DNA from 2 places in the Algibacter sp. L1A34 genome. Region 1 is predicted to be linked to the other one. Evidence: riboswitches for the same ligand, from Rfam matches in the RefSeq annotation. Region 1 holds a riboswitch; the other holds the start of a gene.
What was found. A riboswitch is a leader RNA that binds a small molecule or an ion and turns the genes downstream of it on or off. The one in region 1 is predicted to bind cobalamin.

Region 1 (15,515 bases):
CATTAGATTTATCGATTGCATTTTCTGGAACTCCAAAATTCGCTAAATCCCCTGTTGGATTTGTAATATTTTGAGGGCCTCGAACTACAGTAACTCCAGTGGCCCAAGATTTAAAAACATCAGAATCTCTATGGATAGCTGTTGTGCCATCTGCACTTGCACTTGGCGCGTAAGACTGCCCATAAATAGCGAGATTTACTAGTGAAAAAAGTACTGCAAAAAAGTAATTTTGTTTCATGATTTCTTAAATTGGGTATAAAAAATAGCTAAACAAGGTAACTGTTCTTAATATCTTATCGTTTTTCTCTAAAAATCTACTAATACATTAGAAAGTACCAAAGCCAATATAACTGTTTTATTAGTTAAAATAGATTTTAGAAGCTCCACTACCAACATTAAAAGTATGAATTAAAGCAGAGCTATCTAAATCGTAAATTAACAACTCACTTTGTGCCGTAAAACTTGCGTTCGTTACATAAACCTTATCATCATTAACAGAAAGCCCGTAAAGATAAATATCGGCTATTTCCAAAATAGACGTTGTTGGTAAAGTAGACTCATCATCATCCAACTCGTATATTTTATTATTCATAGCGTAATAAACCTCGTCATCATCATGTGCCATTTGGCTTGGGTGTAAACCTGCTGCAAACTCAAGTGTTTCAATAACAGTATCTGTAGTTGTATTTATTCGTGTAATAGACGCTGCTGTTTCTACATAATTAGCTGCCCAATCTCTGTTATCACCACTACATAAAACAACTAAATTCCCATTAGAATCGAAAGCCATTTCATCTGGAGCATCATTAACTGTAATGGTTTCAATACTGTCGTCCGTAGTATCAATTACCGAAACAATGTTATTAATATTATAACCACCTTTATGCGATATATATAAATTATCACCTTTAGCTAATATTTGTTCTGGACCTTCAGCTATAGCTATAGTGCCCGTTACTGTGTTCGTATTTAAATCTATTTCTGCAATAAAATCATCTGTAGTATCAGTTCCATCTCCCCAGTTTGTTACATACCCTTTACCGTTTAAAAAAGTAATGTATCTTGGAGTTAATAATCCTGTTGAAATTTCAGCTTGTTTTATAAACGTATATCTATTTACTACGATAATAGTGTTAGCGGTATCAGAAATTATGTAAGCTAAATCGCCATTAAAACCAATAGATTGTAAATACACACCTAAAATCTCTGTATTTACATTGTAATAAATTTCATTTTCTACTGCCATGTAATCATCTGAAATATAAGATACAGATGCTGACTGACCACCTTCCGCACTAACTAAAATACCATTATCATAATCGCCTAGTGGTAATTGAGTGTCATCATCATCATTATTAGAACACGAAAAAACTAAAAGTGATACTGATAAAACTGATAAAATAATTTTCTTCATTTTTGATTTATTAGAATTTATAGTTGATTTGAATATTAAAATTTCTATTCGGCATAGGCCTAAAAGCTACGTTTTCGTAAACTTCATTAAATATATTTTGCAGAGTAATCCCTGTTTCTAGTTCGTTTTTTGTGTTCTTAAAAAAAGTATAATTACACCCCATATTCCCCACATCATAACCGTTTAAAGAAGTAAAACGTCCTTCTAGATTATCTGCTGTAGTAAAAACATCTCCATTAAACATGTGCTGATAAAACACTGTAACAGCCTTATAATTGTAGGCCAAGGCTAAATTTCCTTTATGAAACGGCACATAAATAAGTTGTTTATTGGTTTCTAAATCTTCAGAAACGGTGTAAGAGTAATGTCCGGAGACATTAAATTGATGCTCGTTAATATTGTAATGCGATTTAACTTCTAACTCCACCCCATAATTGGATACCTCGCCAATATTTATTGGAGACCACACATTCGAAGTATCAGGCTGCCATTGTATCATATCTTTTGTATTAATATAATAACCATTAAGTTTTACATTAAAATTAGGGTAATTAAAGTTTTGCCCTAAATCTATTTGGTAAGACGATTCTGGAACCAAATCTAAATTACCACCTGGTTGCCAATACAAATCGTTAAAAGTAGGAATACGGTAGTTTTTAGAACCGTTTATTTGAATCTGATAATGTTCAAATAAATCAAAACCCGCATCAACTGAAAATACAAAGGGTCTCTCACCTCCTGTTGTAAAATCTTGTCTTAGGTTAATGCCATAACTTAATAAGTTATTAGGTTTGTGATTAAGTAACGCTGTTGCAGAAAATGCGTTTCTTACCGGCTCCTCAAAACTATCTCCGTTTCCTATTGAATTTGAATATTCTAAAATGGTTTTAAATTGAAGTTTCTCATTAAAACGCACATTAAAATTATGATTAATTAATAACGTATTTACTTTTCCTAAACTGTAATTATCTTTGTCTTTATTTTCAAAATATTTAAACATTTCGTGCAAATGAACCACTTTAACTTTTGAACTAAATTCCCCGGAAATTCGTGACCATTCTAGCATGGTTCTAAAATTTTCGTCCTCGTATTTACTTCTAGAGGGTCCTATTAAAGTGCCCGAAAAATTACGCTCGCCAATATAACTTTGATGGTATAATTTTAAAATATCCTTATCGGAAATAAAAACACCCAAATTCACGTTCATGTTTAAATTATTGAACTCGCCATTCTCGTTAACCTCATCCGTTCCAAGATATTTATAATCGTTATCGGAATCCACATAAGTTACTCCAACATTAGCTGTCCATAGCTCACTTCCGAAAGAAGAATTAAAACCTAAATTTTTAGAATTAAAGCTTCCGTAGCCTGTTTTAATAGTAGTATTAAAATGATCACTAAAATTTAAATCATTATTTAGATGAATACTACCTCCAATAGAACCGCTGCCATACTGCACACTACCACCACCACTTCTAATATCTATAGAACTATAGTTTGAAGTATTTACGGTATTAAAGTCCGTTTGGCCGTTTAGTTGTGAATTAATATTAATACCATTCCAAATAACGGCTGTTTGCGATGCTGTTGTCCCTCTAAATGAAGGCGACGACACCATACCTGCACCATTTTCTTTAAAATAAATATTAGAATTAAACGCGAGTAAATTTGTTAATGACATCGCATTTTTGCTTAAAACAGAATCTGTAAGTTTTTCTATTTTTATGCCTGAAGCATAGTTCTTTAACTTGCTATCACTTAAAATTACAGCATCTAATTTTTGGACAGTATTAATCTGTGCTTGCATACTGATACAAACGCCAAAACTTAAAAAATAATAAAGTAAAAACCTGTTTCATAAATCTTTGAAACTCTTTACCCGAGAGTTATTTTTAGATGATGAAAATGGCAGGTCTCCTGACTTGTTTTATGTTATCTTACCTTCCCAGTTTTACCACCAGTGGTTTTTTTGAGTTAATAACACCTTAATAAATAAGTAAGTACCGAAATATTTCGATAAAAACGTACAGTTGCGGGAACAGTCCTAGATTTTAACTAGATTCCCTTTTAATTGATATATCTGTAATCCTTAACTTGTTTTAGGATACAAATAATGGTCAAACCAAATTCTTTACAAAAATAGATTCTTTTTTAAATGCAAACTAATCAAATTCATTTTTTCTTATTCAATTTATAAACAAGATATATAAAACCAATTAAAAAATGTAATATTATAATACCTCCTACTATATATAGTGTTAAATTTGAACCGTTTCTCATAATAGAAATTTTGTATAAATTTAAAAAACTTAATCTATCTAAATGTCACTATTGTTACAAAAAAAGTATTTATCCTTCTCTCTGTTTTTTATTTTAATAAGCTTTATTTCTTGTAAAAAAGAAAAAGAAACAACGAATAATATTACTACAGGAAAAGAAATAAAGCTAAAATACGCCAAAGGTTTTTCAATAAAAGATTTAGGCATGTACAAAACTTTAGAAATTAAAACACCATGGCCAAATGCTGAAAGTAGTTTTAGATACGTTTTAGCTAATTATGGAGATAATAAACAAGCAGATAACACTATTTCTTTACCAATAAAAAAAATTGTAGTAACATCTACTACACACCTTCCGGCTTTAGAGCTTTTAGGAGTAGAACAAACTTTAGTTGGTTTCCCTGGTACAAAGTATATTTCTTCAAAAAAAATAAGATCTAGAGTTGATAATGGAGACATTAGAGAACTTGGTAAAAATGAAGGTATAAACACCGAAGTCCTTTTAGAATTGGATCCAGATTTAGTTGTTGGTTTTGGAATTGACGGTAACAACAAATCTTTAGACCTTATTGAAAAAGCAGGAATCCCTGTAATTTACAATGGAGATTGGGTAGAGACTTCTCCGCTTGCAAAAGCTGAATGGATTAAATTTTTTGGCGTACTATATAACAAAGAAAAAGAAGCCGATTCTATCTTTAACACCATTGAAAAAGAATACTTAAATGCTAAAAAAATAGCGAAAAACGTAAAGAACAAACCAACTGTCCTAAGTGGAGCTATGCATAATGATATTTGGTACTTACCCAATGGAACAAGTACCGAAGCGCAATTATTAAGAGACGCCAACACAAGTTACTTATGGAACGACTCTAAAGGCACAGGAAGTTTACAACTTAATTTTGAATCGGTTTTTATGAAGGCTCAAAATGCCGACATTTGGTTAAGTCCATCTAATTACTCAAGTTTAGAAAAACTAAAAAATGCGAGTGCACATAATGCAGAATTTAAAGCCTTTAAAGATAAAAACATCTATTCTTTTAATAATACAACAGGAGATACTGGCGGTGTTTTATATTTTGAATTAGGCATGAGTCGCCCAGATTTAGTACTCAAAGATTTAATAAAAATTTGCCATCCCGAATTACTGCCAGATTATAATCTTTACTTTTTTGAACGTTTAGAATAAAAACAAAATCTATTAGTTTTAAAAACAAAAAATGAGCAAAACTTACAAATATTCTTTTCTAGCCTTAACACTTACTTTAGTGTTCTGTTTTTTCATGAATATTAGTTTGGGGTCTGTTTCTATTCCATTTAAAGCCATTTTTAATAGTTTAATAAACAGCAACGTAGAACACGAAAGTTGGCAACATATTATTATAAATTACCGCTTACCAAAAGCTATAACCGCCATAATTGTAGGCTCGGGTTTAGGTATTTCAGGCTTATTAATGCAAACATTATTTAGAAACCCATTAGCTGGTCCTTTTGTGCTCGGTATAAGTTCTGGTGCTAGTTTGGGCGTTGCAATCGTTATTTTAGGCTCGGGCTTGTTTGGAGGTGTTTTCGCGTCCCTTTTTGTTTCAAAATGGGGTATTGTAATTGCCGCAAGTTTAGGTAGTTTTTTGGTGTTACTAGCCGTTTTAATGGTTTCCATTAGAGTTCGAGACACCATGGCTATACTTATTATTGGCCTTATGTTTGCGAGTATTACAGCGGCAATTGTTAGTGTACTGTCTTATTTTGGATCGGCAGAACAATTACAACAATATGTATTTTGGGGCTTTGGTAGTTTAGGAAATTTATCATGGAACGATCTCGGTATCCTTTTATTAATTTATACCATAGGGATTCTGGCAAGTATGTTTTCCATTAAATCACTAAACACCTTACTTTTAGGTGAAAATTATGCCAAAAGTTTGGGCTTAGATATTAAGAAAAGCCGATTAATAATCATTATTGCCACGAGTTTACTTGCTGGAACCATTACCGCTTTTACAGGGCCAATTGCTTTTATTGGGTTGGCTATTCCGCATTTAACACGTCAGATTTTCAACACCTCAAATCATAAAATATTATTACCAGCCGTATTTCTACTTGGCGGTATTGTTATGCTCATTTGCGACAGTATTGCTCAGCTACCAAATAGCGATTACACTTTACCTATTAATGCCATTACGGCTTTAATTGGTGCTCCTGTAGTTATTTGGCTATTGGTTAGAAAACGTGGAATGGTATTTTAATAAATAAAAAGGATAGAAAATAGCATGAACAACAAGACCACACATATCATTTTAAAAACCGAAGATTTATCTATTGGTTATGCTTCCAAAAAGGCTAAAACGGTTGTGGCTTCTCAAATTAATATTGAATTAAAAAAAGGAGAATTAATTGGGCTTGTAGGTGCCAATGGTATCGGGAAATCGACACTTTTACGAACATTAACAAACGTTCAAAAATCACTATCTGGCACTGTTTTTATTAATGAAAAATCAATTTTAAATTATAACCCTTTAGATTTAGCAAAAGTATTAAGCTTGGTTTTAACCGAAAAAATAGCTTCCAGAAATTTATCGGTTTTTGAACTTATTGCTTTAGGCAGACAGCCATATACCAATTGGGTTGGTAATTTATCGAAACACGATACAACCATTGTAAAAAATGCTATTCTTCAAACTAATATAGAAGATTTACAACATAAAAAATGCTTCGAATTAAGCGATGGTCAACTACAAAAAGTTATGATTGCTCGCGCCTTGGCTCAAGATACCGATTTAATTATTCTAGATGAACCAACGTCTCATCTAGATATGTATCACAAGGCCTATATTCTGAAATTACTCCAAAAATTAGCTAAAGAAACAGGTAAGACTATTCTATTTTCTTCACATGAAATAGATTTAGCCATCCAACTTTGCGATACTTTAATTGTAATGAATGCCGGAACCGTAGTTTCCGATCAACCGTGTAAACTTATACAGCAAGGTGTTTTTGAATCACTTTTTCCAAAAGATTTAATAAGGTTTGATAAGGAAACTGGAAGTTTTAGGGTGGAGAAGTAAATATGTTTTAGTTGAAATATTTGTTTTCACTAAATAAAAATTCAAAATTAAGTTTAGAGGACATTCTTTTTTATTTTCAATCTTCAAACTAAAAAAATTATCTTTGAATATATACCTTTTTCACAATGAACGAAAACATAATTCTCATACTCGCCATCCTAATTTCTGCTACCATTGGTGGTTATTTAGGCATGCTTTTCACTAAACTTAAAAGTAAAAGCGAAAACAGTACACTCGAAGAACGCAATAGTAATTTGCAACAACAATTCGACGATTTTAAGCAATACACACAAAGCGAAAGCGAGAAACAAAACAACATTAACACGACTCAAGTATCGGAATTAAAAGAAACCATTTCAAAAATTGAAAACGACCGCGAAAATATCCGTCGTGAAAAAGATTTTTTAAATGCTGAATTAGCTCGTAGAAACACAGAATTCGAAAACCTGCAAGCTTTAAACCTAAAACGCGATGCCGAACTGGAAGAACGCCAAGAGCAACTACGCAAAGATTTTGAGCTTCTTGCAACGAAAATCCTAGATGAAAAATCGGAGAAATTCACCCTTCAGAATAAAGAAAACATCACTAATATCTTAAATCCGCTTCAAGAAAAAATTAAAGTTTTTGAGCAAAAAGTCGATTTAACCCAAAAGGAAAGTATTAGTATGCATTCTGCTTTAAAAGAGCAATTGTTAGGCTTAAAAGATTTGAACCAACAAATGACCAAAGAAACAACTAACCTAACGCGTGCGCTAAAAGGAGATAGCAAAATGCAAGGAAATTGGGGTGAATTGGTTTTGGAGCGCGTTCTGGAAAAATCGGGATTAGAGAAAGATCGCGAATATTTTGTACAGCAAAGTTTTACTCTAGAAGATGGCTCTCGCGTGTTACCCGATGTGGTTTTGAACTTGCCCGACGGCAAAAAGATGATTATTGACAGTAAAGTATCCTTAACCGATTACGAACGTTTTGTTAATGCTGAACTTGAAGACCAACCGCAGTTTTTAAAAGCGCACATTAACTCGATTAAACGCCATATAGATCAACTTTCTGATAAAAATTATCAAGATTTGTATGATATAGAATCTCCCGATTTTGTATTGCTTTTTATCCCAATAGAACCTGCTTTTGCCGTTGTTGTAAATGAAGATAACTCTATTTACAACAAGGCTTTCGAGAAAAACATTGTTATTGTTACGCCTTCCACCCTATTGGCAACGCTTCGAACTATTGATAGTATGTGGAACAATGAAAAACAACAACAAAATGCTATCGAAATTGCACGACAAGCTGGAGCTCTTTATGATAAATTTGAAGGTTTGATAAAGGATTTAACCAACGTTGGAAAGAAAATTGATGCTGCAAAAACCGACTATTCATCTGCGATGAATAAACTTGTTGACGGCCGAGGAAACATAATTACTAGCGTAGAAAAACTTAAAAAAATGGGAGCAAAAGCGAAAAAGGCTTTACCTGAAGCTATTATTAAACGCGCTCAAGAAGATGAATTACTTTAATACTATTCTATATCTTTATTTTAAGTGTAATTAAAACCTGAAATTTTAGCATTATAAAAATCAATACATTGCGAAAACAATTTTTTAAAAGTCTCTTTCCTTAAAACTTCCTAAAAATTAAATACATTTAGGAAATACATTTTATATATTCATATTTTAGAATATATTTAAATGCTACTAATTATAATTTAAGGCCATACATTTTATGTTTAAACATCCAAAAGACTCGCAAATATCAATATCTCACCTTATGTTACCATCGAATTCCAATTTTAGTGGAAAAATTCATGGTGGTTATATTCTTAATTTAATGGATCAAATTGCATTTGCATGCGCATCAAAACATTCACGTAATTATTGCGTTACAGCCTCTGTTAATAAAGTAGATTTTTTAAACCCTATTGATGTTGGAGAACTTGTTACTCTTAAAGCTTCTATAAACTATACAGGAAGAACGTCTATGGTTGTTGGTGTTCGTGTAGAATCGGAAAATATTCAATCTGGATTAACAAAACATTGCAATTCAAGCTATTTTACAATGGTTGCAAAAGATGAAAAAGGAAATAACGCTGCGGTTCCAGGAATTATTTTAGATGATGAGCAAAGTGTGCGTCGTTTTGCTAGAAGTATGAAAAGACAAGAACAATCGCGTTCTAGAAGTAATAATTTTAAATCATCGGAATTTATAATTGCAGACCATTTAGAATTTGTAAAAACTCAAAATGCAAAGATTACGTTTTAAATCTGATCGGATTCCTGATATATTTCTCAGAATTTATTCAAAAAAAAAGTTCAATTAACTAAGTTTAGTTAATTGAACTTTTAAATAAATAGCAGGTAATATTATAATCTGCTTAATAATTCAGCTTTCTTCTTTTCAAACTCATCTACTGAAAGAATATCCTTGTTTTTTAAATTAGCTAACTTTTCTATTTTCATAAAAATATCTTCCTCCAAAGCACTATTGTTATTATTAGTGTTCGAATTATTGTTATTGTCATTAGTGTTTACAGGAGCCTGTTCCATAATTATTGGTTCTGGCTGATTCTGCATTGCATTATTATTATTATTATTATTATTAACTTGTTCTGGCTGTTGTGGTTTAGGTTTATTTTCTCCACCCGAAACAATAGGCAAAGTATTTAAATCTACCGTACCATATTGGCTTGTAAATGTAACTGAATAATTCCCACCTTGTTGTTGCCCTACACCACCTATATGGTTATCAAGCGTATCAAATACGGTTACTTTTCCATTCTGTTGAATCGCTAAACGCCCAATGTTAGAAAAAATAGCATAACTCGTTCCGTTTTGACTACCTGTAGAATTAGGAAAACCTAAATCTCCCCACCAGTTCCCAGATCCTGATTGAAATCCGTTTTGGTTTTGTGTTTTCGGTAAAGGTTTATATTGTATTCCTCCTTGATTTATTAAGTTTGATAACTCGTTGCACAACCCATCTACAGTAGATTTAAGTTGGTTGTTAAACATATCGCCAACCATAGTCATGCCACCTTGCATCCACTGACCTCCGCCACCAAGCTCGGAAATATTAAATTGGGCCATTGTACCATTACTTCTCATAAGTGCTTGCGTTAAATCTGTAACAGCATTAACACTTACACCATAACGGTTTGCTACATTCGTCATATTCTGAAAACTAGCATCTGTAAATATTGCATTCATAATTATATCTTTCTTTTTTTAGTTAAAAATGTTAACCTAACAATTTTGCCGCAAAGGTAGACTATAGAAATATGAATAACCATCTTTTACACAGAAGTTTAGCATATATTTCACATTATTTTTGAATGAATATTCTTTCCGAAGAATTACTTATTACTTTCTCATGAAGCCGCCGTTAAAAAAAGGTTAATTAAGCCAAATTATTTGGTCATTATTTACTTTACTTTCAACCACCAATAAACTGTTTTTAAATAAGTTAACCTTCATTTTTTCAATAGAAAATTATTAACTTTGATTAATATCTTAGATTAAAGAATTAAGCCGATTTCCTGTTTATATCGCTCCATGTAACGATAAGAAAACTCTTCTCGAAATCAATTAATTTTAATAAAACAATAAATTTAAATATAACACATTTAGGTTATGAAAATTCAAAAAGTTGAAGCAATCGAAATACTCGATTCAAGAGGAAACCCCACAGTAGAAGTAAACTTAAGATTAGAAGATGGAACAATCGCGAGAGCCATGGTGCCGAGCGGAGCATCGACAGGAGAACGAGAAGCTACAGAGTTAAGGGATGGTGATAAAAATCGATATGGAGGTAAAGGCGTATTAAAAGCGGTTAATAACGTAAACACCGTAATAGCCAAAGCTATTGAAAACAAACATTTTATAAACCAACGTGAATTAGATTATTTTTTAATAGACCTAGATGGCACAAAGAATAAATCGAAATTAGGTGCCAATGCCATACTTGGTGTTTCTATGGCTTTTGCACGTGCCAAGGCATTAAGTTCACGCATGCCACTATACCAATATTTAGGAGGTAGCAATGCTCACGTTATGCCTGTGCCTTGTATGAATGTTATTAACGGTGGAAGACATGCTGACAATACGATAGATTTTCAAGAATTTATGATTGCGCCTCACAATGCGCCATCCTTTAAAGAATCTATAAGAATGGGTGAAGAAGTTTTTCATTCGTTAAAAACAGTATTAAAATCTAAAGGCTTTAGTACTGGTGTTGGAGATGAAGGTGGTTTTGCTCCCGATTTAAAATCGAACGAACAGGCTGTTGAAATGATTTTAGAAGGTATTACCAAAGCAGGTTACACACCAGGAAAAGATGTTGGCATTTGTGTAGACCCTGCAACAAGTGAAATGTGGGAAGATGGCAAGTATAAATTTTTTAAAAGTTCTCAAAAACTAGTTTCAAGTGACGACATGATTAAGCTATGGGAAAGCTGGGTAAACCAATACCCTATTGTTCTATTAGAAGATGGTTTATCTGAAAATGATTGGGAAGGCTGGAAAAACATGACAGATACTATTGGTAAAAAAATTGAAGTTGTAGGTGACGATTTGTTCTGCACAAATAAATCTATTCTAGCAGAAGGTATTAGTAAAGGTGTTGCAAATTCAATTTTAATTAAACTTAACCAAATAGGAACTGTAACAGAAACACTAGAAACCATAGAACTTGCCAATAAAAACTCTTATAATTGTTTTGTTTCTCACAGAAGTGGTGAAACTGTAGATAGTTTTATTGCAGATTTAACGGTTGGTATTAATGCTGGACATTTAAAAACTGGTAGTGGTTGCCGTGGTGAACGTATAGAAAAATTCAATCAACTTATGCGAATTGAAAATGAATTAGGAAGTGCTTCAAATTTTGCAGGAATTAAAGCTTTTAAAAACGCTGGATTACTACAATAGAGATAAATAAAATAACAACACAGAATTAAAAAAAGCCCTTAATAAGGGCTTTTTTTAATGATTTATATTTTCTTTTGAAAAAGATAAATCATACTTTTTAAATATTAAAAGAATAAAATTTATCTATAAAAAAAAAGCTACTTCCCCCTTAACATAAAATAAAAGTCAAAGGGAAGCAGCTTTCGCTATATAAATATATTATTTAAAATAAGCTAATTGCTAACTGCACTCTAGCTATTCTTAATGAAGGATTCCACATGGTTGTTGCAGACACAGGGAAACTTAAATCTGAAAACTTAAGTATTTTAGTTGCTGTTAAACCAACATTAACCAAATCGAAGTTTTGATCGCCATCACCATATAAATGAGTATCACCATCAAAAGAGAAACCTGCTCCTACAAAACCTTTTAAATTAACTTTAGTATCGCGAATTATAGGGTAAGATGCTTCTACGTAAGTAGAATAACGTTGATCTCTATCTCCATCGCTATTAAGTTGAGAATCTCCACTACCGTATAATAATACATCAGCTTCTAAACGTAATGGGAAGTTATCATCAAATTGATAAGACGTTCTTAAATCAATTAAATGCGTTGTTGTGTTTTTATCATAATTCCACACATCTGGAACTGCTACACTACGTGTGTTAAATAAATCCCATATACCTATAGATAAACCGTTTTTAGCATATTGAGCATAGTAATTTATTTCTTTATAAGATGTTCCGTCACTTTCATTTGAAAAAGCCATCCCTCCCCAAAAACCAGTAGTAAAACTACCTGATTTATTTAATTTTAATTTTGAAAAAACAGCTACCATCGGCTTATCTGTAATAACCAAACCCCTCCATAGATGGTTAGTTTTTACATCTACATTAAAATCGATAGGACTATCTTTTAATTCAGTTTCTTGGGAAAACCCCATTTGCACTGCTATAAGTGCTACAAATACTATTAATATATTTTTCATTTTATTTTGATATAATTTGATATAATAAGATTACCCTACATTAAATACATATATAAATAAGCTGCGATTACACAACCAATAATAGGACCTACTATAGGAACCCAAGCATAACCCCAATCACTTTTACCTTTTATAGGTAAAATAGAGTGCATAATTCTCGGACCTAAATCTCTAGCCGGATTAATGGCATATCCTGTAGTACCACCTAAAGACAAACCAATTACCCAAACAAGGAAAGCTACAGGTATTGCTCCAATAGATCCCAAACCAATAAGAGCTTCAGGATTTCCTTCTATCCCCAAATCAAGACTTGGACCTGCTATATAGAATATAACAAAGATCAAAACAAAAGTTCCTATAATCTCACTCATTAAATTTGAAAAGGTATTTTTAATTGCTGGCCCTGTACTAAAACAAGCTAATTTACCCGCATCATCATCAGTTATTTTAAAGTGATCTTTATAAAATAACCACACTAAAAATGCGCCTATCATGGCTCCTATCATTTCCCCTGCAAGATATTCTGGAACTAAAGCCCAAGAAACTTTACCTGCCACGGCCAAACCAATAGTTACCGCTGGATTTAAATGCGCACCACTATAAGGCCCTGCTACTATAACACCTACAAACACAGCCAACGCCCATGCTGTAGTAATTTCGATCCATCCTGCACCACCAGCCTTTGTATCTTTTAAGACTACATTAGCTACAACACCATTACCTAATAGAATCATTAGCATGGTTCCTAATATTTCTGCTACTAAAATTGACATAATTTTCTATTTTTATGATTATTGATAAGTATTTATTCTTCGATCCAATGTTGAGCGCACTTAACAGCTTTATGCCAGTAATGCAACATATCTTCAACTTTGTCTTTAGCAGCTTTTGGAAAGAACTCCTTATCAATACTCCATTGCGATTGAATATCATCTACACTATCCCAATAACCAACAGCTAAACCTGCCAAATAAGCCGCTCCCATTGCAGTGGTCTCTAAGGTTTTAGGTCTTATAATTTTAAATCCAAATAAATCAGATTGTATCTGCATTAATAAATCACTTGCTGCAGCACCACCATCTACTCTTAATTCTATACTTTCTTCTCCTGCATCGGCTTCCATGGCTTTCACAATATCGTATACTTGAAAAGCAATCCCCTCTAAGGTAGCGCGTGCAATATGTGCATCTGTAGTACCTCTAGTAATACCCAGCATAGCTCCACGAGCATATTGATCCCAATAAGGTGCTCCTAAACCTGTTAATGCTGGTACAAAATATACACCACCGTTATCTTTAACTGTTTCTGCTAAATAATTAATTCCTGGTGCTGTTTTCACCATTTTTGCTCCATCACGTAACCATTGTATAGCGGCTCCACCAACAAATACACTTCCTTCTAGAGCGTAGGTTGTTTTTCCATTAATTTTCCAAGCAACTGTTGTCAGTAAATTATTTTTTGAATACACCGCTTTATCTCCCGTATTCATTAATAAGAAACATCCTGTGCCGTAAGTATTTTTAACCATTCCAGGTTTTGTACACATTTGGCCAAATAAAGCCGCTTGTTGATCTCCTGCAATACCCGCAATAGGAATTTTAGATGAAAATAAAGTAGTCGCTGTACTTCCGTAAATTTCACTACTTTCCTTAACTTCTGGCAACATAGCTTTAGGAATATTGAACAAAGCCATCAACTCTTCATCCCAAGCCATGGTATGAATATTGAATAACATCGTTCTACTTGCATTAGAAACATCTGTAATAAACATTTTACCCCGAGTAAGCTTCCAAACAACCCAAGTATCTACCGTACCAAAACATAGTTTTCCTGCTTCGGCTTTTTCTCTAGCACCTTCTACATTATCAAGAATCCATTTTAATTTAGTTGCAGAAAAATAAGCATCGATTACTAAGCCCGTTTTCTTTTTAATCATATCCACATGACCAGCATCCTTAAGACTATCGCAATATTTAGCCGTTCTTCTATCTTGCCAGACTATTGCGTTGTAAATTGGTTCACTGGTTTCACGATCCCAAACAATAACGGTTTCCCTTTGATTAGTAATCCCTATGGCTGCAATATCATCTCCAGAAACACCTTCTTGAGCAACAACCTCGGCTGCTACAGATATTTGTGAAGACCAAATGTCATTCGGGTTATGCTCTACCCATCCTGGCTTAGGAAAAATTTGTTCAAACGCTTTCTGAGAAACTCTTACAATTTCTCCATCGTGATTAAATAAAATTGCTCGGGATGATGTTGTCCCTTGGTCGAATGCTAAAATTAATTTACTTTTCATGTCTAATTTAATTTAGTGGTTTTTAGTTGTTTATAAAATATAATTTGATGTCACTTTTTCATAATCTGAAACTTGTTTTGCTTGCCAAGCTTCATCTTTACCTAATTCCTTAGCCATTATTTCTGCTACTTTTGGAGCCATTTCAACACTTTCTTTTGCGTTTAATAACTGACAACGAACTCTACGAGCAAGAAAATCTTCAACATTAAGAGCCATTTCATATCTTACAGCCCAAACTACTTGCGCTTGTATAACCCCCATAGATGTACTTAACGATTCATTCCATCCATTTTCCTTAGATAATTGCATTACTTTTTCTTCATCACTACCATAAAAATATAATGGATCATCATGATTTACATTTTCTTTATAACCGTGTATTTTAAGATGTCTTGTTTTTGTTGGAATATGTTTCCATTCGTGATTTTTCTCGGCTTTATCAACCAAATCTTGCCCCATTCTTCTAAAAGTGGTCCATTTACCACCTACAATAGTTAATAGTCCTGAATCTGATGTATAAATTTTATGGCTTCGAGAGATCTCTTTCGTTTTGCTTCCTTCTTTTTTTG
Region 2 (15,515 bases), 700 kb from region 1:
ACGTTGTAACGTGTTTCCGAAACCATAGAAAAAAGGATCTCCAGAAGTGAAAATGACAATAGACGAATTAAAGCCGCTATATTTTTTGATGAGTACGTCCATCTTTCCTGAGATTTCAATCCAAGTATGAATTTTCGGTAAGAACGATTTTACCAATTCATAATGACGTTTCCCTCCAGAAAAAGCAACTGACTTCTTAATTAATTCCAAGACATCTTCATTCAATTTTGGAGTAGGATGATTGCTAATTCCAATTAAATAAAAATCGATATGTTTATCATTTTGTATCATTTACAAATACGATTCTTTAATTACCACATCGTTAATGTTCTTACGTTTTTCCCATTGTAAACGTTCTAATTCTGGGTTTTCATAAAATTCATCGACATGCCCTAAACATAAATAACCTATCAATTGTCTATCTTTTGGTGCTTTTAATATGGTTTTAATGGTATCGGGATTTAAAATACTCACCCAACCTAAACCAATATCTAACGCTCTCGCCATTAACCACATATTTTGGATCGCACAAACAACAGAATATACACCAGCTTCTTTCATTGCAGTTTGTCCTAAAACAGGGTGTTCACTAGGCTTATAAAAAACAGCAATATTTAAAGCAGATTCAACAATACCTTCTAATTTTAATTGGGTATAAGCATCTATTTTATTTCCTTCAAAAAGGGTTTTAGCTTTTTCATTTTCTTCAAAAAAACTGTCTTTTACTTTATTTCTAATATCTAAATCTTTAATGACAACAAACTCCCAAGGTTGCGAAAAACCAACCGAAGGTGCGTTTACTCCAGCAAATAGAATTTTATCTAGATCGGCTTTAGCAATCGATTTATTTATAAAACGATTCCCTCTAACGTCTCTACGTGCAAGTATTATTTGCTCTAAGGTTTCAATATGTTCTGGAGTAAATTTGTTCATCTTTTAAGATTTAAAATAAGTTGAAGCTTCGGGTAATGTAAAAGCAGCATTAACAATGGCTGCGGCAACATTGCTTCCGCCTCTGTTACCTTCTATAATGACCCAGTTTGTATTATTCGTTTGTGATAATTGCTCTTTAGCTTCTAAAACATTTACAAACCCAACAGGTACACCAACAACTCCTGCAGGTTTAAAATTGTTGTTAGCTCTAATTTGATCTACGATTTCGAATAAAGCCGTAGGCGCATTTCCCACAACATATAAAGCATTCGGATGTTTTTCAATAGCTTTTCTAATACCTGCTTGCGAACGCGTAATATTTTCTGATTTTGCTAAGAGTTGTACGTCTTCGTCATTTAATAAACAGTGTATCTGATTACCGAATTCCTTAGTGAACGCTTTTGTTATTCCAGCTTGTACCATCGTAACATCTGTTACAATTTCTCCTCCGTTTTTAAGATGATGATGCCAGTTTTCAATGGCTTTTGAAGTCGCAGAATAATGATTAAAATCTTCTAAAATCCCTGTGGTATGAATCACTCGCGTTATCGCCCATTTATCAGCTATAGAAAATAGCAAATCTTTAATATGTTCTGTAACAATTCTAAAACTTTCTTGCTGAATTTCTTTACCCGTATGTGGTTTTCTGTTCAGATAACCTCGTGGTGTAACCAAGTAGTCTTTAAAACGATACGTTTGAGAGTTTCCAATCATCACCAAACAAAACATATCGACATCTTCAGGATTAAATTCACCTAAAGTGGTAATTTTAAGTGCTTCTTCTGGTCGTGTTACGTGCCTTATAATTGCAACAGGCGTATTAGGTGAACGCTCTGATAAAAATATTTTCTGCAATCTACCTAATTGCCAATGTCTTTTTATACTTTTCGGATTGTATAAACTGGTAACAAAATCGCCCATTGCGGCCGCTTTAATTCTTTTTTCTATTCTGTTCCATGGCGTCATTAAATCCGATAAAGAAATACAGCAAAAATCGTGACCTAACGGAGCGCCCAATTTACTTCCTGCAGCTAAAAAAGCAGAAACACCTGGTAAGGTTTCCAATTCAATATCATCGTGATTTTCTTTAGAAACAACTTCGTAAACAATAGCCGCCATAGCATAAATACTAGCATCTCCAGAACCAATAACAACAACATGTTTGTCTTCTTTAGCTTTTTCAATAGCTTTATGAGCTCTGGCTTCTTCTTTACCTAAAGGCATGGAGATGAGTTCTGCATCTTCTTTAAATAAAGTGGCTCCAAATTGAAAATAATAGTCATAACCAATAACCACATCTGCTTTTTCTAAAGCATTTTTAACTATGGGTAACATATAATCAATATCTCCAGGACCTAAACCTGCTACTGTTATTTTCATGATGTGATTTTTTTAATAATGATAAGAGAAAAATAAGGGATCTCTCTTTTATTTGCAGTTGTCCAATGGGTTGAGATAAATTGTTGATCGGTTCCTAAACGTTCGGCATAAGTGATACTATGCCTTTCTGTATCGATTACTGATGTGATAATATCTATTACCGATATTATTTTCATTAATACTACGGTGTCAAAATTATCTATAGCTTCTTGTAATTCTGCTTTGGTTTGTACACGCGGAATAACCACTACTTTTTCATTTTGTAAGCACAAAGGTATTTTACTTTCTGAAGCTAAATGCAAGTATGAACTAATACCAGGAATTAAATCTATTGCCAATTCATGCTCTTGTATTTTTTCTAACAAATAAGAAAAAGAACTGTACGTACTAATATCGCCTTCACTAACTATAGCAATGGATAATCCTTTTTTATAATCACTTAAAATGTGTTGAAACGTTGTTTCGTAAATAACTTTCGCTTGCTCGCGTTCCAAATCCATTTTTAAGTAGAAGCCTTCTAGTTTTTCGGCTTTTAAATCATAATTATTTAAAATTGATAACGAATAACTTTCTTTCCTACCATCTTTAAATAAAGATCCTGGATAGTATATTTTATCTGCTTGCTGTAATGCTTTTAAGCCTTTTAAAGTAATTAAATCAGGATCACCAGGACCTAAAGAAATACCACAAATTTTTCCTGTCATCATATTCCTAACCCTTTTTTAATTTTAGTAAATACACTACTTTTTTGACCTACTTTTTCATCTTCTTCAAACAAAAGACCTTTTACGCCTAAATGATGCCCTATTTGTTCTTTTCCTATTTCAGATTCTAGACCTACAATTTGCTTACGATATTTACACATTTGGCAATTCATATTTGCCGTACCGTTAATAGCTTCATCTAAACGCTCATCAAAAGCTTTTAAAATGAACTCATCACTACCAAAAGCTTGGGTGTATACATGCTCTAAAGGAGAAGTTTCGCTAAAATCTCTTATTTGCTTGTAAATACGTTCTAAAAGAATACCTGTAAAAAAGAAAAACGGAATGGCAATCGTGCGTTTGAATTCCATTTTACTAGTAAGTTCTAAACTTTTAGTAACGCTTGGATACGCAGTACCACTGTATGAAACCGTTGTAAAACCAAAGCCCATCCCTTCGCCTAACATGCAGGCTAATTTGTGCACATCGGAATTGGCATCGGTATCGGTTGTTCCTCGACCTACAACCATTAAACAAACCTCTTTTCTGTCCATGGGTGAATGCTTACGTTCCTCTTCCAACACTCTTTTCTGAGCTAACTCTAGCAAAAAGGAATTTACACCAAGATGTTTTCCCATTTTAATGGTTAAATCTTTGTAATAGCTTTGTATGGTATTCATCTCGTAAGGAATATCATTCTTGGCATGAGAACCCGCAAAAAGTATAACAGGCAATGCATAAATTTCACGAATACCTTTTTGATACATACGTTCAACAGAAGCTTCATAAACTGGATGATTAAATTCTAAAAACCCATAATCTACTTCGTATTCTGTATACCTTGCTTGTAAAACTCTAACTAACTCTTTAAAAGAATCGGTTCCTGATTTGGTTCTACTACCATGTCCACAAAGTAAAATTCCTTTTTTCATTGTTTTATGTAATTGGTTCTGCCCCTATTAAAAATACTACAGGCATTTGTAGTTCTTGTTTTTTAACGTCATTTTCAATTCTCCCTAATGTTGATGATAATAACACCTCGTTTTGTCTTGATACATTAGAAATAGCACTAATAGGGATATCTGGGTTTTTACAAACCTTCAGTAGTTTAGGAATAATTTGGTCTAAACTTTTTAACCCCATATATAACGCCAATGTATTACCTGCGTTAAGCATTTCGGCTATACCTTTAAGCTGCGCTGTGGAATAATCGGCTGTATGAGCTGTACAAATTAAAACAGCATTAGATTGCCTTCTTTCTGTAATAGGGATATTAGCTGAACTGGCTGCTGCTAAAGCGGCAGAAATACCAGGAACAACTGTAAATGGTAGATTTTGCTTTGTTAAAAAACGAGCTTCTTCTGCTGCTCTACCATAAATATATGGATCGCCAGATTTTAAACGAACAACTCTTTCGCCTTGTTCGCAATGCGCTTTCATTAATATATTTATTTTATTTTGACGCGTTTCTTGATCTTCAATATCACCAAATTTCCTTCCTACGTAAATACGTTCAGCTTTTGTATTGATATTTAATATTTCATCTGAAATTAAATTATCATGTAATATAATTTCAGCATTTTCAATAGCTTCAAAAGCTTTTAATGTTAATAAATTTTTATTCCCAGGCCCTGCACCAATAATGCTTATTTCTGGTAAATACGTTTTTGTGAAAATCCATTCAGGATTAGAAAATTGATAAGTATAATTAAGTAATGATTTGGATTTAAAATTGTCTATAATCTTATAACGTTCTTCTGTTGTTGCCTCAAAAACAGGTGTAGGTAAGTTTAAATGAAATGCTGCATTTTCATAATACGCCCTTCTTTTTGGGTGTACATCTGCACAACCATTAATAACTTCTCCAAAACAGTTTTGTTTTAAAATAGCTTCAATTAAACCCACAGCATCTTTTTGATGAATAAGATTTACTGGTACATTTGGATTTTTTAATTGTTTTTTATTTGCTAGAAAGCGTCCTGGATGCCGTTTGCTTCCTATTAACCCTGCCAAACGCAAAATAGTTAAATTACTACCAAAATGCTGTTTCAATAAGTATTCTGCTTTTATTAACGCAGTACCTGAGGCTTTTTCTGGATAACAATCTATTGTTTCATCTATAAGACCATTGGTGTTTTGATACACAGATGTAGAGCTTACAAAAACAATTTTTATAGACTTAGGTGTATGCTTAATAATTTGTTCTATTTGAAGTGGATGTATCGTTTCAATATTTTCGATACGTTTTGGAGGAAAATTGATAATTAGTGTTGAAGCTCCGCTTATTAAAGCATCCCAATCTCCAATAATCTTATCGGACTCTATTTTTATTCTACTTACTTGAAACGAATATTTACTTAGTGATTTTAAATTATCCAGATCGGACGTGCTGCCACTAATTGAATACCCTTTTTTTTGAAGATCTAACGCTAGTGGTAAACCTAACCAGCCTAATCCTAAAATAGAGATATGCTTATTCATAACTGTGATAAATCTAAAGTTAGACGTTGCAACTGTATTTTTGTACAGTACTGCCAAGCTTCGGTATTTATAGAGTCAAATTCTATTCTACCTAAAGTTTTTCCGAATTTATTTTTAAAACGAATGCCTGTTTTTGTAGTTTCCTTTTGATAAAAATATTCTGTACTCGAAATTTTTAATTGTTGCAATTCCTTATTCTCTTTTGGAACAGCAGCAATAAAAAATTCTAAACAATCGGTTTTAGTTTGGAGTTCTAGCGTGAATTCTTTTGAATAGTTTACCGCGTTTATGTCTTTAAACGCTAAGTGAGGTTTATTAGGTAACTGAAGTGTTACACCTTCTGGTTTTTCTAGCAGAAATAAGAATAATGGATATAAATATTGATCGGAACTAAAGCCTCTTGTAATAAGGCAATCTCCCAATTCTTCATCGCTTTTAAATTCAAAAGGTTTTGGTTTTATAGGTGCTATTTCTTTATTAGAAACCTGTTCTTCCCAACCTTCTCGATACAACAGTTCGGTTTCTAAAGGACATTCATTCTGTATATGTCCTTTAACAATGTGGGTGATTTTTTCTGGTGTAAGTTCTTTATACCAAAATTCTCCAGGGTGTACAATACAAGTAGGTGCATCTTCACATCTACCATTACATCGTGTTTTAATGGTATGTGTATCATTCCAATTATCATTGTTACGTAAATAAGCTCTTGCAGCTCTTATAACTTTTTCTCCGCCTGCTTTTTGACAAGAACCACCGTCGCAAAAGAAAAAAGTATGTGTTGTATTGGCTATATTTTTCCCCATTAAATTAGTATGACTATTATGGGAAAAGCAGAGAAGAAAGCCAAAAAATATGGCAATCAAACACATCAACTTTTATCCCGAAAGTTTAAATTAGGTTTTACTTTAGGCAGGTCTTCTGACTCACTCTACTTTTAACGCCTTCCCGTTCCTAAGAACAGTGACTTCTAGATGTTAAAAGCTTTTTTAGAGCTTACAGCTGCGGGAACAGTTTTGGATTCTCACCAAATTCCCTTTTAATTCGATATTCTTAATTAAAAGAATAAGAAACCTTAAGCAATACAAATGTATAGCTAATTTTTGAATTATAGTATCGATTCTGTAATGAATTTTGCCCTTTTTTGAGGAGAAGCTTTAGGTAAAATTATAATTTCAAAACCTTTGTTTTTGTACTGTTCTAAAAGTACTTTTTCTAATTTCAAACAGTAATCAAACTCTTGTAACCTTTGTCCGTCTTGACAATAAATATCAAACCAAGTTGGTGCAAAAAAAACGGTGTTATGGTAAGTGTCTTGATAAGGAAAATCTTGTAAGTAATGAGGAATGGTTTTATTTTCTAAAACTAAATAAGCTTCTAAATCTAATAACGATCTGTCGCAAACTTGAGCTTTACTAGTTAATAATTCTTGACTCGTTACATTGAAAACAAGATCGGAAAAACGATTAATATCACCCCAAGGCACACCGTTTCTATTATTCTGTTGTTCCTCTAGAATAATTTTTCTAGACACTTCATCCATACAAGGAATCGTGTTTTTTAGAAGATTTATGGTCGTCGTTTTCCCAGTGCCTGGAGCTCCTGTAATAATATATTTTTTTTGAAGACTATGCATATTGAAACAGTAATATAACGCCAATAATAATGAAACAAAATAGTATACTTACTTTATAATTAATATGTGTAACTATTTTAATTTCTTCATGTTTTATGTCTCGGTTATTGTTTCCTATAAAAGGTTTTTCTACCAGTTTTCTATGATAATAATTTGGTCCTCCAAACTGGCAATCTAAAATATATGCTAAAGCTGCTTCTGGATAACCTGCATTCGGACTACTGTGTTTACTGCCTTCTTTAAAAACAAACCGCAAACCGCTTAATTTAAATTGAACAAATAACAATAATATAGCAGTAATTCGAGCAGGAATATAATTAACTACATCGTCCAATTTTGCGGCAAATTTACCGAACCATATATAACGATCGTTTTTATACCCAACCATGGAATCGAAGGTGTTTATCATTTTATAAGCCATTGCTCCTGGAACACCCAAAATTAAAAAATAAAAAAGTGGCGCAATAACACCGTCACTTAAATTTTCCGACATCGTTTCAAAAGTTGCTACTCTAATTTGTTGTTCGCTCAAGTTATTAGTCTCACGCCCCACAATCCAAGATAAACGCTTACGTCCAGCATCCAACCCTTCCTTTTTTAAAGTACTAAACACAGCTAAACCTTCCTTTATCAACGTTTTATTTGCCAAACAATAAAACAACATAAGTGTTGAAAAGACAATAGCTGAAATTTGAAAATTGGAAGCATTTAACCATCTAATAATTAGATAGGGCACAATAAAAGAAAAACTAACCAATACGATAACTAATAAAGCACCTTTTAAGAACTTATAACGACCTTTATTAAGCCATTTTTCACCTAAAGAAATACTATTACCAAACGCGACAATAAGATGTGGCATTTTTATGGGGTCTCCTAAAATTAAATCAAAAGTAAAGGCAAAAATTAAAATGTAAATATGGTTTAATCCCATGCTTTTAAAGCTTTAATTAAAATGTTATTTGCTTCTTTACTTTGTGTCGAAAGTCGAATAAATTCCCCGTCTATTTTTTTAAAATTTGTAGCATCGCGAACTAGAATTTGATGTTCTTCTATTAAATAGTGTTTTAATTCTTTAGCCGATTTATGTAACAATTCAACTAAAAAATAAGACGTATTACTTTCAATAACCTTAAAACCATTTAACTGTGCCACTTGCTGTTTAAAAACAGTTGTTTCCTCTAATAATTCTGAAGCATTAAATTGAAGTGCATCATAGTTTTCCAAAATGAATTCACCAGCTTTTATAGCCAATAAATTCACACTCCAAGGCATTTTTAAACTTAAAAGTTTTACTATGTTTGAAGCATTAGAAACTACATACCCCAAACGCAATCCAGGAATGGTAAATGTTTTGGTTAAGGAACGAACAATTATTAAATTACTGTACTTTGCCGTTAATGACACAATGGATTCAATACGCGTTGTAAACTCAATATATGCTTCATCAATAACAAATGTAGTCTCTGGTTTTTGCTGAAAAAGAAATTCTAATTCATCTTTAGAAAAAACGTTCCCGTTTGGATTATTAGGATTACATATAAATACAAGGTCTGCATTAGTCTTTTTTAGTTCGGTTGAAGCAATTAACTCGTAATTTAAATGAAAGATTTTACAAGCATCTTCGTATTCTGCAAACGTAGGTGCTACTATAGCTGCTCTCTTATTAGAGAATAATTGAGCTATTAGATAAAATGCCTCTGTTGCTCCGTTGGTAAACAAAAATTGTTCACTATTTAGTTGAAATTTTTTAGCCGCTAATACATTCAATTCACTTGCGGAAGGAGAGGGATAACTTTGAATTTGATTAACACATTTTGAAACCACGTCAAGCAATACTTTAGGGCATCCTTTATAGTATACATTCGAACTAAAGTTGTGTTTAATTTCGCCCTCAATTAAATGAAGATCATCTCCGTGGCCATTTAACATTGTTGTGCGCTGTTTTTTAAAATGGTTTCCATATCTAAATTTTCATTTATCCAATCGGCTAATTTATCAAATTGTTCCGCTTTAAAAAGTATGTAATTTTTTGCTTGGACTTCAGGGAATTTTAATTGTAATAATTCTGTTACGACATCTTGATTATCAAAAATACCATGAAGGTAAGTGCCCCAACTTTTATCGCCATCAAAATAACCTTCCTCCTTCTCGTCTATAAGATTTAAATATTTGTTTTTAGGCACACTAGTTTCACCCATATGAATTTCGTACCCTACACAAGGTGCCTTGAAGTTTTTAAACTTAAAATTACGTTGTATCGTTTGCTTTGTTTGAGAAAGCTCTGTCTCAATATCAAACAATCCCAAACCTGCTTCTAGTTTAACATTGCTTTCTACAGAAAATGGATCTGTAATAAATTTGCCCAACATTTGGTAACCGCCACATATTCCTATAATTGGAATTTGTGAATATTTATTTTTAATCACAGAATCCAAACCCTCCTTTTTTAAAGCAACTAAATCTTCAATGGTGTTTTTGGTGCCCGGAATAATAATAACATCGGCTTTATTAAGTTCTTCGGAATCTCTTGTAAAATAAAGGTTGATAAGTGATTCCTGCTCTAAAGCTTGAAAATCTGTATAATTAGACATGTAATGAAGTTTTACTACGGCAATGTTTAATTTACCTTCGATAGCTGTTGTTGCCCTAAGGTTCAATGCTACAGAGTCTTCTTCTTCAATAATAATATCTTTTGCGTAGGGCAAAACCCCCAAAACAGGAAGACCTGTAAGTTTTTCTAATGTCTTTTTTCCTTCAACAAATAAAGAAGCATCTCCTCTAAATTTATTAATAATAATACCTTTAACAAGTTTACGTTCCCAATCTTCTAGCAAAGCAATAGTACCATAAACACTACCAAATATACCTCCTTTATCAATATCTCCCACTAAATAAACACAAGCGTTAGCAGCTTCTGCCATTCGCATGTTTACAATATCTCTATGCTTTAAATTAAGTTCGCTAATACTACCGGCACCTTCCATAACAACAGGATTGTGCTTTGATACTAGTTTCTTGAAAGACGCTTTAGCTTCTTCAAAAAGATGTTTTTTATTATCACCTAAAAAATATTCTTTAGCGGTTTGATCTCCTATTGGTTTTCCATGCAAAACAATTTGTGATTTATTTACAGATGACGGTTTCAATAAAATAGGATTCATTTCTACCGTTGGCGGAATACCACAAGCTTCTGCTTGCACTGCCTGCGCTCTTCCAATCTCAAGATTATCAAGTGTAGAAAAACTATTTAAAGACATATTTTGTGCTTTAAATGGAGCAGGATTATATCCTTTTTGTTTAAGCCATCTGCAAATTCCTGTTGTTATCCAACTTTTACCAACATCGGAACCTGTACCAACTAACATGATAGGTTTTAGGTTTTGCATTTAAAATTTGTTTATTTTAAATACAAAAATATCGAATAATATAGACTTTAATATCGGGTTGATGATAAAGTTTATTGAAATATACACCTTGCTTTTGTTTAAGTAAAACCAACTTGTAAAAGACTTTGAATTTAATACCTTTGTTTTAAGATTAGTAGTTTATATTTTTTATGGAAGACGAATATAAATATTGACACTAAAACTACTAGAAGTAAATCCGTTAGTTTCAAATATTTATGTTACGCTTACAACTTGAATTTAGACAACACCTAACATATTTATAATTTAATAAAACAGTGATTACGCAAATGAATACAGGATTAGTCTTATCTGGCGGCGGTGCACGCGGTATTGCACATATAGGTGTAATAAAAGCACTAGAGGAACACAATATAAATATCACTCATATTTCAGGAACAAGTTCTGGAGCTTTAGTAGGCGTTTTATTTGCTGCTGGCCATTCTTGGGTTACTATCTTAGAATTCTTTAAAGCAGTGCCTTTATTTGAGTACAAACGGTATGCATACAACAAACCTGGTTTTATAGATACCAATAAATTTTATAAAGACTTTTTGCCTTTCTTTAGTAAAGATGATTTTACAAGTTTAAAAAAACAGCTTTATATTCCGGCTACCAATCTTATTGAAGGCAAAGAAGTAGTCTTTAATAGTGGGGAACTTATAAAACCAGTATTAGCTTCTGCTGCGTTCCCAGGATTATTTACACCAGTAATTATTGACAATGTGCCCTATATAGATGGTGGTGTTTTAAATAACTTCCCAATAGAACCTATTAAAAAAAAATGTACTAAGACGATAGGCGTTTATGTAAACCCATTACAAGAGGTTTCTGCTAATGAGATAAAACATTCTTATCAAGTAGCCAATAGAGCTTATGATATTAGTTTTGGAAATCGCTGTGAAAACAAGTTTAAAGATGTCGACATTTTAATAGCCCCAAAGGAACTCGAAAAATTTGGAATGTTTAATCTAAAGAATATAGATGCTATTTTTGAAATTGGCTATCAAGCAGCTATAAAAACATTAAGTAATTATAACAACAACTCTTTAGGATGAATACCCAAATTTAAATTTAAACAACCTCCTCTTTATCTAAATACACCTTATTAACTTTCTCCATTGAAGACCTATAAAATCACTATCCTTTCTTCGAGTTATTGTATTTTACTTAATTTTATTCTTTGTTTAATTTTGCCTGTTTTTTCGCAGCACGTTCTTGTTTTTTAAAATAACTTCGGAAGAAAAAATTATGCTTAAGAGCTTCCATATTTTCATTGAACTTTTGGGAAGCTCCCTTTATTTCCAGCATAGTTGAATCTATTGTTTTGGGCAAGATTTCATTTTTTGTAAGATAATTGAAGGTGCTTTCTTTTGCATTTATTCTAGAAACCATAAGCTCTAGTTGTTGCGATGTTTCTAAAATAGTTGTGCTTGATTGTTTTATATTATTAACCGTTTCTTGGACTTGATTACCCACAAGAGTATCATTTAATAAAATACCTACAGCACTTTGTTCCATATCTATTTTGGAAAACTTATAGTTTAAAGAACTCAGTAATTGATTGGTACCACTTGTAGTTTGTTTTAGATTAACTAACGTAGCTCGAATATCTTGGGCTAGTAATGAATCGGTAATTAAAGTCCCTAAAACGCCTTCTCCTTTCAAAATCTTATTTGTTATTTTTAATAAATCTGCCGTTAACAATGCGGCATTTTCATTGGTTACGTTAAGTGTTGAAAACATATCATCTGCACCAATCTTGCTAAACGAAGTAATTGTATCTGTAGAAATAACCCTTTGTAAATTCTCTTTACCCGGAATAATATTAATAACCATACTTCCAACCAACCCATCTGATCCAATACTAGCAATTGCATCTTTTTTTATGAAGGCTCCTGTTTTTTCTTCAATCATCATTTGTACAACAATTTTCTTATTGGTTATCATTTCAATATTGCTGACAGTACCTACATTTATTCCAGAATAGCGCACATTATTACCCAATTGAAGCCCATTCACATTATGAAATACGGCATACAGTTCTATATTGTTACTAAAAACATGTTGTCTATTACCAATAAAGTAGAGTGTCACTAATAGAATGAGTGTACCAATGACTACAAATAAGCCAACGCGGGTTTTATGAGAAGCTGATTTTTTCATCATAATAAAGTATTTTTTTGAATGCCTAATAACTGATTAAAAAATTATTAAATAGCATTTTATGTGTTCATTTTTTTTACTTGTTAAAGTAGCCTCCTTTTAATTGTTAAACTTCGATTTCAAACTTTTAGTTATAGATATTTCATAAAGTTTAATCTTTAAAAAAGGCTTTAACTTTCGGGTCTTCTGAAATAGAAAGCTCTTTATAAGTTCCTTCCGCATAATTAATTCCATCTACCAGTAAAATCATTCGGTTACTGATTACTCGTGCACAATCCAAATCGTGTGTGATAATAAGCGAAGATGTATTATATGTTGTTTGAACAGTTCTCATTAAATGAATAATTTCCTTTGCTGTTATTGGGTCAAGACCTGTGGTAGGCTCATCATATAAAATAATCTTTGGCTTTAAAATTAAAGCCCTTGCTAAAGCTACCCGTCTCTGCATTCCTCCAGAAAGTTCTACTGGCATTAAATCTATTGTGTGTGCTAATCCAACATTTTCCAAAGCTTCTAAAACCAATTCTTCTGTTGTTCGAGAAGCATCTACCCTATCCCGGTTTCTACGCAAAGGAAATTCTAAATTTTCTCGAACCGTCATAGAATCATACAATGCACTTCCTTGAAATAAAAATCCAATTTCTGTTCTAAGCACATCGAACTCTTTTCGGCCTAGCTTCATAATATCTTCACCTTTAATAGTAATACTTCCATGATCGGCTTCTAGCAACCCAACTAAGGTTTTTATCATAACTGATTTACCAGAACCCGATTTACCCATTACTACAAGGTTTTCACCTTTAAACAATTTTAAGTTAAAACCATTGAGTACGTGATTATCTCCAAAGCTTTTATGAAGATCTTTGATTTCTAAAATGGGCTGTATATCTTCTTTTGTTTCTATCATATTTTAAAAAAAATATCTGTAATAAATACAGCTACAAAATCAATAACAAAGAGCAGCATAGATGTGTAAACTACAGCAGTATTAGATGCTTCTCCAACTCCTACGGTTCCTTTTGAGCAATTATACCCTTTATAACACCCTACCAAACCAATTGCAAAGCCAAAGAAAAAGGACTTTACAGTAGCCGGAAGAACATCACTAAACTCTAAAGCGTCAAACACATTATTAAAATATAATAAGTACGATACTTCTCCTTTTAAATTCTCAATAAGTGCAGATCCAAATAAGGCTATAGCATCTCCCATAAGTATAAGTAGCGGAAGCATTAATGTAGTAGCCAATATGCGTGTAACTACCAAATACTTAAATGGGTTGGTTCCTGATACCTCCATCGCGTCTATTTGCTCCGTTACTTTCATTGAACCAAGCTCTGCGCCAATTCCAGAACCAATTCTTCCAGCACATATTAAGGCAAAAATAACTGGACCTATCTCTCTAACAATTGAAAGACTAACCATTGATGGCATCCAAGAGGTAGCGCCAAATTGAGAAAGTGTAGGTCTAGACTGTAATGTAAATACTAATCCTAAAATAAAACCAGTAACACCTACCAACGCAAAAGAACGGTTCCCTATTTGGTAACACTGCCTTAATAGTTCTTTCCATTCAAACGGAGATGTAAACATCTCTCTGAAAAAACGAATTGAAAAATAGGTTATATCACCCACTTCTTCAAAAAAGAGTTTGGTTCTTATTACTATAGAGTTTGTTCCGTTCAAAATGCATCAATTATCCGAAGTTAAAATTAAGATAATTTTTACCAACGGTAAATGATCTTAGTCAGTTGTACAGCCTAATTAATATCATAGCATTAGCTATAATATTTAGTAAAACACCTTCATTTAATTAAGAAAAACTGGAAGTAATTCTATTATTATCACATAAAAAAACTAATTATTCTATCTTAATTTATCCACTTTAGCACCTGCATTATTTGCTATATGCCTCTTGTAATCTTCTGTATAAAGCGTTGCTATTGTACTATACGCCTTGGCTAGTTTATTATAGTTTCTCCAAGCTTTATCATAAGCTTTAATCCACTTTTTAACATCCTTTGTATTTCCATTATCATCTGCATACTTCATATACACAAGTGCTCTATATATTTTATATAGTTTTAATCCATATTCAGAAGATCCTATAGCATGGTTTTTAGTTTCTTCATTTGGCCAATCAATTGATTTAGCCAGTTTAACTATTTCTTTCCATTTTACTATGGATTCATCTTTTTGAGCTAAGTTTCTCTTTTGCTCTAAATCTCCTTTTACTACCATTGGCCAAGCAATACCTTGATCTCTTGTCCACCACGGGTTCATATCTCTATACGTACTATTTCTACCTCTAACTACCGCTTCCGCAGAAAGCAAACACAACTTTCTAAATTTAGCAACATCTTCGTCTTCTAAATGTAAACGCTCCGTAGCATATCTATTAAAAATAAATTCCTCGGTTTTATCTGTATTTTGACCCCATTGTGCCATAACCCATGAGTTCAAATCACACCACATTTCATCTTTAACATACGGACCATCCCATCCGCCTCCACGAGACCATGTCCAAACACCTGCATATAATTCTGGTTTAGTATCTACAAACTCTTGAATACTATTTATACGTTCTTCGGGCATTCTAGCATGTTCTTCAAAACCATCTATAACACCATTAGCAATGTAATTCGGGTATGCCCCTTTTCCTTCATATTCACGAGCAGATTGCACCTCGATGATTTGACGGTGACGCCCTTGACCAATAACTTTACTAAAAGAATTTGATCTATGGAAATCACCTTCACAATGTTTTATACTGATAATTAAATTTTTATGAGGTTCTACGGCATTACTCAC

Region 2: it holds a riboswitch for cobalamin, as region 1 does, so the genes downstream of both, GQR97_RS17360 ((2Fe-2S) ferredoxin domain-containing protein) here and GQR97_RS00565 (TonB-dependent receptor plug domain-containing protein) in region 1, are expected to answer to the same signal.

Annotation. Positions count from the first base shown of each region.
Region 1 covers NZ_CP047029.1:143,835-159,349, forward strand. The annotation lists gene GQR97_RS00555 (T9SS type A sorting domain-containing protein) at 1-238, opposite strand, end outside; gene GQR97_RS00560 (YncE family protein) at 359-1,414, opposite strand; gene GQR97_RS00565 (TonB-dependent receptor plug domain-containing protein) at 1,425-3,221, opposite strand; cobalamin riboswitch at 3,304-3,521, opposite strand; gene GQR97_RS00570 (ABC transporter substrate-binding protein) at 3,737-4,879, shown strand; gene GQR97_RS00575 (FecCD family ABC transporter permease) at 4,911-5,936, shown strand; gene GQR97_RS00580 (ABC transporter ATP-binding protein) at 5,961-6,755, shown strand; gene rmuC (DNA recombination protein RmuC) at 6,881-8,272, shown strand; gene GQR97_RS00590 (acyl-CoA thioesterase) at 8,478-9,014, shown strand; gene GQR97_RS00595 (SHOCT domain-containing protein) at 9,116-9,958, opposite strand; gene eno (phosphopyruvate hydratase) at 10,382-11,674, shown strand; gene GQR97_RS00605 (hypothetical protein) at 11,877-12,644, opposite strand; gene GQR97_RS00610 (MIP/aquaporin family protein) at 12,680-13,417, opposite strand; gene glpK (glycerol kinase GlpK) at 13,450-14,946, opposite strand; gene GQR97_RS00620 (glycerol-3-phosphate dehydrogenase/oxidase) at 14,977-15,515, opposite strand, start outside.
Region 2 covers NZ_CP047029.1:4,079,417-4,094,931, forward strand. The annotation lists gene cbiE (precorrin-6y C5,15-methyltransferase (decarboxylating) subunit CbiE) at 1-291, opposite strand, end outside; gene bluB (5,6-dimethylbenzimidazole synthase) at 292-933, opposite strand; gene cobJ (precorrin-3B C(17)-methyltransferase) at 937-2,313, opposite strand; gene cobI (precorrin-2 C(20)-methyltransferase) at 2,310-3,020, opposite strand; gene GQR97_RS17350 (sirohydrochlorin chelatase) at 3,017-3,949, opposite strand; gene cobA (uroporphyrinogen-III C-methyltransferase) at 3,954-5,498, opposite strand; gene GQR97_RS17360 ((2Fe-2S) ferredoxin domain-containing protein) at 5,495-6,301, opposite strand; cobalamin riboswitch at 6,389-6,588, opposite strand; gene GQR97_RS17365 (AAA family ATPase) at 6,604-7,131, opposite strand; gene cbiB (adenosylcobinamide-phosphate synthase CbiB) at 7,124-8,065, opposite strand; gene GQR97_RS17375 (pyridoxal phosphate-dependent aminotransferase) at 8,056-9,063, opposite strand; gene GQR97_RS17380 (cobyric acid synthase) at 9,057-10,520, opposite strand; gene GQR97_RS17385 (patatin-like phospholipase family protein) at 10,829-11,596, shown strand; gene GQR97_RS17390 (MlaD family protein) at 11,715-12,707, opposite strand; gene GQR97_RS17395 (ABC transporter ATP-binding protein) at 12,856-13,611, opposite strand; gene GQR97_RS17400 (MlaE family ABC transporter permease) at 13,608-14,390, opposite strand; gene GQR97_RS17405 (hypothetical protein) at 14,571-15,515, opposite strand, start outside.